DNA from 2 places in the Streptomyces sp. NPDC051452 genome. Region 2 is predicted to be linked to the other one. Evidence: riboswitches for the same ligand, from Rfam matches in the RefSeq annotation. Region 2 holds a riboswitch; the other holds the start of a gene.
The links. Region 2 has a riboswitch for ZMP and ZTP ahead of ACIBA9_RS02190 (bifunctional 5,10-methylenetetrahydrofolate dehydrogenase/5,10-methenyltetrahydrofolate cyclohydrolase). Riboswitches for the same ligand answer to the same signal wherever they lie in the genome.

Region 1 (4,551 bases), on a different contig from region 2:
CAAGGCGGGGCTCGACTCCTTCGCCCAGGGCCTCGGCGACGCCCTGTACGGCACCGGGGTGCACGTCATGGTCGTACGCCCCGGCACCGTCCGTACGCCGGTGCCGGCCGGGCGGCGCCGGGATCCGCTCGCCACCACCCCGGAGGCGGTCGCCTCGGCGGTGGAAGCGGGGCTGCGCCGGCGCGCGGAGACGGTGTGGGTGCCCGGCACGCTCCGCCTGGTGATGGCGGCGCTGCGGCACGCGCCGCGGCCGCTGTTCCGCAGGCTGCCGTTCTGACGGCGGCCCGGTGGGGCCCGGGAGCCCGCGCGGGCTACAGGCTGGCGATGGTGCCGCGCCCGACGTCGGCGTGACCGGGCTGCGGCGGCACCACGGATCCGCCGAACGCGTACTCCCGCAGCTTGCGCCACACCCCGTCGGGCCCCTGCTCGTAGAGCGCGAAGCCGGTGCACGGCCACTCGGCGTCGAAGCCCGCCAGCTCCTCGAAGGCCCGGTCCATCGCCGCGTCGTCGATGCCGTGCGCGACGGTGACGTGCGGGTGGTACGGGAACTGCAGTTCGCGCGCCACCGGCCCGGAGGCGTCACGCACCCGCTGCTGGAGCCAGGCGCACGCCTCGGCGCCCTGGACGACTTGGACGTAGACGACCGGGGACAGGGGCCGGAAGGTGCCCGTGCCGGACAGCCGCATCGGGAACGGCCGGGCGGCCGCGGCGACCGCGGCGAGATGCGCGTCGACGGCCGGCAGGTCGGCCCCCTCGACCTCGGTCGGCGGGAGCAGGGTGACGTGCGTGGGGATGCCGTGAGCCGCGGCGTCGCCGAAGCCCGCGCGCCGCTCCTGGAGCAGGCTGCCGTGAGGCTCCGGGACCGCGATCGAAACGCCGATCGTTACGGTCCCCACGTCGTCTCCTTCGTCACGTCTGTTGTGTTCTCAGTCGTCCGGGTATCGACTGTACGACCACGGCCGTCTCCAAGGCAGGCGCAACCGAAGTGATGTGCAGCGCTCTGTTCCCGGGACGTGTGTGCGGTCGTACGCCTCAGTGCTTCGCGGGCAGGAAGCCGACCCGGTCATACGCCTGCGCGAGGGTCTCGGCGGCGACCGCGCGAGCCTTCTCCGCGCCCTTGGCCAGGATCGAGTCGAGGGTCTCGGAGTCGTCCAGATACTGCTGGGTGCGCTCGCGGAACGGCGTCACGAACTCGACCATGATCTCGGCGAGGTCCGTCTTGAGCGCGCCGTAGCCCTTGCCCTCGTACTTCGCCTCCAGCTCGGCGATGGTCTCGCCGGTGAGCGTCGAGTAGATGGTGAGCAGGTTGCTGACGCCCGGCTTGCTCTCGGTGTCGAAGCGGATGACGGTGTCGGTGTCGGTGACCGCGCTGCGGACCTTCTTCGCCGTCGTCCTCGGCTCGTCGAGCAGGTTGATCAGGCCCTTCGGCGTGGACGCCGACTTGCTCATCTTGATCGACGGGTCCTGCAGGTCGTAGATCTTCGCCGTCTCCTTGAGGATGTACGGCTTCGGGACGGTGAAGGTCGGGCCGAACCGGCCGTTGAACCGCTCGGCGAGGTCACGGGTCAGCTCGATGTGCTGACGCTGGTCCTCGCCGACCGGCACCTCGTTGGCCTGGTACAGCAGGATGTCGGCGACCTGCAGAACCGGGTACGTGAACAGGCCGACGGAGGCCCGGTCGGCGCCCTGCTTGGCGGACTTGTCCTTGAACTGGGTCATGCGGGAGGCCTCGCCGAAGCCGGTGAGGCAGTTCATGACCCAGGCGAGCTGGGCGTGCTCCGGCACGTGGCTCTGCACGAAGAGCGTGCAGCGGTCCGGGTCCAGGCCCGCCGCCAGCAGCTGGGCGGCGGCGAGCCTGGTGTTGGCGCGCAGTTCGCGGGGGTCCTGCGGGACCGTGATCGCGTGCAGGTCGACGACCATGTAGAACGCGTCGTGGGACTCCTGCAGGGCCACCCACTGGCGGACGGCGCCCAGGTAGTTGCCGAGGTGGAACGAGCCGGCGGTGGGCTGGATTCCGGAGAGCACGCGAGGTCGGTCAGTCGCCATGCTCACCATTGTCTCAGAGGGTGCGGGGGTGATCGGTCTCCGAGGGTCAGCCGAGGTCGATCTCCGGGTACAGCGGGAAGCCCGCCACCAGGTCGGTCGCCCGCTGGGAGATCTCCCGCGCGATCTTCCCGTCCAGGACGTGCTGGGCCTTGGACGGCACCCCCGACTTGGTGGTGCCGGCCTCGGTCGTGGTCAGGACGCGGTCGATGAGCCCGGCGACCTCGTCCATCTCGGCGGTGCCCAGGCCGCGGGTGGTCAGCGCGGGGGTGCCGATGCGGATGCCGGAGGTGTACCAGGCGCCGTTGGGGTCGGCGGGGATGGCGTTGCGGTTGGTGACGATGCCGGACTCCAGCAGGGCGGACTCGGCCTGGCGGCCGGTGAGCCCATAGGAGGTGGCGACGTCGATCAGGTTGAGGTGGTTGTCGGTGCCGCCGGTGACGAGGGTGGCGCCGCGCCGTGTCAGGCCCTCGGCGAGCGCGCGGGAGTTGTCGACGACGCGCCGGGCGTAGTCCTGGAAGTCGGGCCGGCGGGCCTCGGCGAGGGCGACCGCCTTCGCGGCCATGACGTGCGGGAGCGGGCCGCCGAGGACCATCGGGCAACCGCGGTCGACCTGATCCTTGAGGGAGTCGTCGCACAGGACCATGCCGCCGCGCGGGCCGCGCAGCGACTTGTGGGTGGTCGTGGTGACGATCTGGGCGTGCGGTACCGGGTCGAAGTCGCCGGTGAGGACCTTGCCGGCGACGAGACCCGCGAAGTGGGCCATGTCGACCATCAGGGTCGCCCCGACCTCGTCGGCGATCTCGCGCATGATCCGGAAGTTCACGAGCCGGGGGTAGGCCGAGTAGCCGCCGACGATGATCAGCGGCTTGAACTCGCGGGCCTGGGCGCGCAGGGCCTCGTAGTCGATCAGGCCGGTGACCGGGTCGGTGCCGTAGGAGCGCTGGTCGAACATCTTGCCGGAGATGTTCGGGCGGAAGCCGTGGGTGAGGTGGCCGCCGGCGTCCAGGGACATGCCGAGCAGGCGCTGGTTGCCGAAGGCCTGGCGCAGCTCCGCCCAGTCGGCCTCGGTCAGGTCGTTGACCTGGCGGACACCGGTCTTCTCCAGGAAGGGGGCCTCGACCCGGTCGGCGAGGACGGCCCAGAAGGCGACGAGGTTGGCGTCGATACCGGAGTGCGGCTGGACGTAGGCGTGCCGGGCCCCGAAGAGTTCGCGGGCGTGCTCGGCGGCCAGGGACTCCACGGTGTCGACGTTGCGGCAGCCGGCGTAGAAGCGGCGGCCGACGGTGCCCTCGGCGTACTTGTCGCTGAACCAGTTGCCCATCGCCAGCAGGGTGGCCGGCGAGGCGTAGTTCTCGGAGGCGATCAGCTTGAGCATCTCGCGCTGGTCGGCGACTTCCTGGCCGATGGCGTCCGCGATACGCGGTTCCACCGCGCGGACGACGTCGAGGGCGGCGCGGAAGGCCGTGGACTCGGTGGAGAGGGGCTGCTGCTCTGGCATGGGGACCTCCGGACGGTGGACGGGCAGCGTTCACGTTCGGCCCAGGCGCACGGCACTGTTTTCCCGCTCGGGCCGCTCCCCGATGGTCCGTCCCATCCCAGCGCGCCAGTCACGGCCCGTCGGCCAGCCTACCGGGCACGCCGACCGGGACAGCTGCGGCGTCCACCATCCGAGCGACCGCGGAGCCCTAGAGGATCACGTGGGGCAGGAAGCGGGCGTACGCGTCGGTGATCAGGCCGGCCGACTCGCGGATGCCGAGGCCCGCCGGCTCGTCGCGGACGACCCAGGCGCCGAGGACGACGTGGTTGCCGTCGAAGGCGGGCAGCGGGGCGAGCCGCTGGTAGCAGCAGGCCTCGTCGCGCAGGACCGGCGGCCGTCCGGGCGGGTGCACGGTGACGCCCTCGCCCTCGCGGCCGAGCAGGGGCTTGGCGACATAGCCGGACGATCCGGCCAGTTCGCGGGGGCCGTCGAGGTAGGCGGGCAGGAGGTTGGGGTGGCCGGGGTACAGCTCCCACAGGACCGCCAGCAGCGCCTTGTTGCTGAGCAGCATCTTCCAGGCGGGTTCGATCCACAGGGTGCTGCCGGTGCCGCCGCCGTTGTCGAGGGTGTCCAGGACGTGCCCGGCGAAGGCGTCGGTGGTGAGCCACTCCCAGGGGTAGAGCTTGAACAGGGCGCGGATGAAACGCAGTTGGTTGTCGACGAAGCGGCCGGAGAGGCTGTCCCAGCCGATCTCCTCCATGGAGAGCCAGTCGGTGTCGAGGCCGGCCTGCTCGGCGGTCTCCTTCAGATAGGCGACCGTCATCAGGTCCTCGCCGAGTTCGTCGGCCGAGGAGTGCGCGAAGTGCAGGGGACTTCCCGGGGGCAGCAGGGCGGCCTGTGCGCGCCAGGCGTCGACCAGGCGCTCGTGCAGGGAGTTCCACTGGTCGGCGCCGGGGAAGCGGTCCTCCATCCAGAACCACTGCGGCGAGGCGGCCTCGACCAGCGAGGTCGGGGTGTCGGCGTTGTAC
Region 2 (4,551 bases):
GCCGGGGAGACGGCCGGGTCGACCTTGGTGCACTGGCCCGCGGCCACCAGCGTCTTCTCGGCGAACGCGCCGATGCCGAGCGCCGGGGAGAGTTCCTGCCCGGTGGCGGCGAGGGTCATCTTCTGCCGGGCGTTGTGGGTGTCGAAGCAGTACCAGGGGCGGCCGCGCCGACAGGCCCGGCACTTCCCGCACACGGCACGCCAGTTGAGCACGACGAAGTCGCCGGGTGCCACGTCGGTGACGCCCTCGCCGACCGACTCCACGACACCGGCGGCCTCGTGACCGAGGAGGAAGGGGAAGTCGTCGGAGATCCCGCCCTGCTTGTAGTGCAGGTCGGTGTGACAGACACCGCAGGCCTGGACTTGCACGACGGCTTCGCCGGGCCCGGGGTCGGGCACCACGATCGTCTCGACCCGTACGGGTTCGTCCTTCCCCGGTGCGATCACGCCGCGTACTTCCTGCGCCATGGCCTGGCCCCTTTCATCGATTGCTACCCGCTCGACCCTACGCGCGAGGGATCGGTGACGGGGACGGACCACGAGGGTGATGGGGATCTTTCCGCGTCGGCGGGCGTCCGCGCGCGAGCGCGGCGATCGGGTGAGAATTTGACCGAATAATGCCATTCGATGATGGCAATGTTTTTGCGGGGTGCGGGAGTTCGCCTGGTGTGTGCCTCGCGTCGGGGCAGGCCTAATGGAGACATGCCTTCTGACGGCCGCAAGGGACGTACCGCATGCCTGTTCTCGGCAGGCGTCTCGCCATGGCCCGGATCGGCGGGCGAACTCTGCAACGCCTTCCCGGTGTTCGCCGACCATGTGGACGAGATCTGCGCCCGCCTCGATCCGTATCTGGAACTACCGCTGTCACGCGTGCTGTTCGCGGCGGTCGGCACCCCCACGTCGGCACTGCTGGAGCGGGCCTCGTTCGCCGGCCCGGCGCTCTTCGCGCTCCAGGTGGCGCAGTACCGGCTGCTGGACGGCTGGGGCATCCGGCCGGACGTGGTGTTCGGCCAGGGGGCCGGGCGGATGGCGGCCGCGTACGCCGCGGGCGTCTTCCGGCTGGCGGACGCCTGCCACGCGGTCGGCACCCTGGCCCGGCTGCTGGCCGGCCGTCCCGGAGCGGCGGCGCACTCCCCCGGGCCGGCCGGGATCCTCGACGCCTACGGCCGTACGCTGGCCACCCTCCACCCGCGGGCCCCGCGCCTGCCGCTGCTGTCCGACCTCACGGCGCGCCCGGTGGGCGCCGAGACCGCCGAGCCGGCGTTCTGGGTGTCCTCCGCGCCGGTTCGTTTCGCCGAGGCGGCCGGCCGGCTGCACCGGGACGGTGTGCGCACCTGGCTGGAACTGGGACCGGGGGATCCGCTCACACGCATGCTTCCCGGCTGCCTGCCCGAGGCACCGGGCGCGGCCTTCGCCCTGGTCCGGGACTGGCGGGCGCTGCGGGAGCGGACGGGCGGGGGGTGAGGGGGGTGATGTCACGGCGGCGGGGCCGCCCACGCCGGACCGGCCACGACGGCCGGGGTCACCGGTAGGGCGGTTGCCCCGGCCGCGGTCGCGCTCGCGCGTGCCGCAGCCGTGCGGCGTGGCGGGAACGCGAAGGGCCGTCCCGGTCGGGACGGCCCGCGTGCCCGGGGCGGGATCAGTGGATGGCGGACGCCAGGCCGAGCAGGGGCGCGGCGGGGGCGAGGACCTGCTCCACCTGGTTCAGCTGGTTCAGCTCCTGGAGGTGGTCCAGGGACTTCAGCTGTTCGGAGACCCGGGGCACCCGGTCCCGGTCCGGCGCCGGAAGGTCACTGGCGGCGAGCGAGTCCAGCGTGGCCATCGCGCCGAGCTTCCCGACGAGCGGGGTGCCGCCCGCGGCCGCGTGCGCCGACGGTACGGCGAGACCGGCGAGACCCGCGGCCAGACCGACGGCGGCGGCGATGCGTCGTGTTGAGATCATGCCTTCAGCAACGGCGGCGGGCCCCCGCCGGACACGGGCGGCGCGGCGCGCTCACCCGTGAGGCGGAGTACGGCGGCTGCGCTTGCCGGGGCCGCGGAGCCGGAGGACGCTCGAAGGTGGGCCGAGCGGCCCGTTCCTCCTCGGGCCGCAGGCGCCTGAAGGAGGTCACCATGGGCACCGCTACAGGCTCCGTCTTCGACGCGGAGACACTGCGCCGGGGCATAGAGGGGAACACCGGAAACACTCTTCTGTCGCTCTACGCCGACGACGCGGAGATCCGTATCGTCGACCGCGACCACGAGCCCAGCCACCCCACCGTCCTGCACGGCCGGGGCAAGATCGCCGAGTTGCTGGACGACATCTACAGCCGCGACATGACGCACAAGCTGGAGCAGTGCGTGATGCAGGGCGACCGCGCCGCCTTCAGCGAGACCTGCGAGTACGCGGACGGCACCCGCGTACTCGCCGAGTCGATGGTCGTCCTGCGGGACGGCAAGATCACCGAGCAGCTGATGGTGCAGGCCTGGGACACCTAGCAACTCCCGGGCAGGACAGCCGGTTCGAGGAAGATCGCGAGGGTCCCGGTCGGCGCCTGGGCCGACCGGGACCTGCTCGGCCCGGGCGGCACCGGGACCCGCCGGGCACACCCTCGGTTACGCTGTACGCGGGTCGTGACTGGCGCTGAGGTGGAGAAACCACCGGGGAGCGGTCCGTGGTGGTTGCCGCGCGCCTGGGCGAGGAGAGTCGATCCAGCCCAGGAGTGTGCAGCATGACCCAGGCCCGTCTCATGGACGGCACCGCCCTCGCCCGCCGTATCGTCGAGGACACCGCGAAGAAGGCCGCCGACCTCACCGCTCGTACCGGCACCGCGCCCTGTCTGGCGACCGTGCTGGTCGGCGAGGACCCCGCTTCCGTCACCTACGTCCGCATGAAGCGGAACCGCTGCCGCCAGGCGGGCATAAAGTCGCGTCACGTGGCGCTGCCCGCGACCACGACCACCGCCGAACTCGTCCGCACGCTGCGGGAGTTGTCGGACGACCCGGGGGTGCACGGCATTCTGCTCCAGCACCCGGTGGGCGACCACGTCGACGAGCGGGCCGCGTTCGAGGCGATCGCGCCGGAGAAGGACGTCGACGGCGTCACCTTCGCCTCGTTCGCCACGATGAGCTTCGGTCTGCCGGGCTTCGTCTCGTGCACGCCCGGCGGCATCCTGCGGCTGCTCGACGAGTACGGCGTCGACCCGGCCGGGAAGCGGGCCGTGGTGGTGGGCCGCAGCGCGATCCTCGGCAAGCCGGTGGGCATGCTGCTCCTGGCCCGGGACGCGACCGTGACGTACTGCCACTCGCGCACCCGGGATCTGTCGGCGGCGGTCCGCGAGGCCGACATCCTGGTCGCCGCGGTCGGCCGGCCGCGGTTGATCCGCGGACAGGACGTCAAGCCCGGCGCGGTCGTGATCGACGCGGGCTACAGCCCGGGCAACGTCGGCGACGTCGACTTCGACTCGGCCGTGGAGCGCGCCTCACTGATCACCCCGGTGCCCGGCGGCGTGGGCCCGATGACGATCGCCACACTGCTGGACCAGACGGCCGACGCCGCCGCCCGGCAGCTCGGAGCCTAGGGCCTTCCTTTCGGACCAGGCCGACCGGAGCGGAGGCGCCGCATGGCCTACCCCCTCCTGCGGAGCGGTCCGGCTCCGGCGGAGGGGCCCCGGACAGGGCCCCGGGGGAACGGCTCCGGTGGCTCAGCGTCCAGGCGACCTACGACATCACGGCACCGGCCTTCCGGTCGGTACTCGGGGCCGACTTTGCTGACGGCCCCGGGGGGTCGTGGCGGCGAGCCGCCGAACGCGCGGCGGAACCGCGGCAGTCGTACGGGGGGCCGGTCGGGGACGGCGCCACGGCGGGGGTTTCCGCCGCCCGGGCGGGCGGCGGGCGGGCTCAGGGGGTGAGCACCATCCGGAAGCGGGCGCGGCCGTCGAGCATCTTCTGGTACGCCTCGCCCGCGTCCTCCAACGGCACGTTCTCGGTCATCGGACGGATGTTGTGCAGGGCGCTGAACGCCATGGTGTCCTCCACGTCCTGCGAGGTGCCGGACGGGTGGCCGCGGACGGCCCGGCCGGCCAGCAGCAGCTGGGCCGGGTTGATGCCGAGCGGTGCCGTGTCCGCGCCGATGACCACCAGTTCCCCGCGGGGCGCCAGGCCGTCGACGGTGGCCGTGATCGCCTCGGAGTTTCCCGCGGTGGCGAGGATGACATCGGCACCGCCCAGGGACTGGAGCGCCTCGGCGACGGAGGTGGACGCCGAGGTGCTGTCGACGTAGTGGTGGGCGCCGAGTTGCTTGGCGAAGTCGGCCTTCTCCTGGCCCCTGGCGATCGCGACGGTCTCGAAGCCCATCGCGACCGCGTACCGCACACCGAGGTGGCCGAGGCCGCCGAGGCCCAGTACCGCGACCAGGTCTCCCGGCCGGCCGGAGCTGCGCCGCAGCCCGTTGAAGGTGGTCACGCCCGCGCAGGCGATGGGTCCCGCATCGCTCGCCGACAGGGCGTCGGGAATCCGGGCGAGGGCGTCGACGGGGGCGATCACCTTGCCGGCGAAGCCACCGTCGTAGGTC

Region 1: linked by a shared signal. The riboswitch ahead of ACIBA9_RS28075 (glycine hydroxymethyltransferase) and the one ahead of ACIBA9_RS02190 (bifunctional 5,10-methylenetetrahydrofolate dehydrogenase/5,10-methenyltetrahydrofolate cyclohydrolase) in region 2 are both predicted to bind ZMP and ZTP.

Annotation. Positions count from the first base shown of each region.
Region 1 covers NZ_JBITEB010000014.1:114,618-119,168, forward strand. The annotation lists gene ACIBA9_RS28060 (decaprenylphospho-beta-D-erythro-pentofuranosid-2-ulose 2-reductase) at 1-277, shown strand, start outside; gene ACIBA9_RS28065 (2'-5' RNA ligase family protein) at 312-896, opposite strand; gene trpS (tryptophan--tRNA ligase) at 1,033-2,046, opposite strand; gene ACIBA9_RS28075 (glycine hydroxymethyltransferase) at 2,093-3,544, opposite strand; ZMP/ZTP riboswitch at 3,577-3,667, opposite strand; gene ACIBA9_RS28080 (glutathionylspermidine synthase family protein) at 3,732-4,551, opposite strand, start outside.
Region 2 covers NZ_JBITEB010000001.1:525,948-530,498, reverse strand. The annotation lists gene ACIBA9_RS02210 (S-(hydroxymethyl)mycothiol dehydrogenase) at 1-467, opposite strand, end outside; gene ACIBA9_RS02205 (acyltransferase domain-containing protein) at 702-1,463, shown strand; gene ACIBA9_RS02200 (hypothetical protein) at 1,639-1,941, opposite strand; gene ACIBA9_RS02195 (nuclear transport factor 2 family protein) at 2,112-2,477, shown strand; ZMP/ZTP riboswitch at 2,603-2,684, shown strand; gene ACIBA9_RS02190 (bifunctional 5,10-methylenetetrahydrofolate dehydrogenase/5,10-methenyltetrahydrofolate cyclohydrolase) at 2,711-3,559, shown strand; gene ACIBA9_RS02185 (alcohol dehydrogenase) at 3,879-4,551, opposite strand, start outside.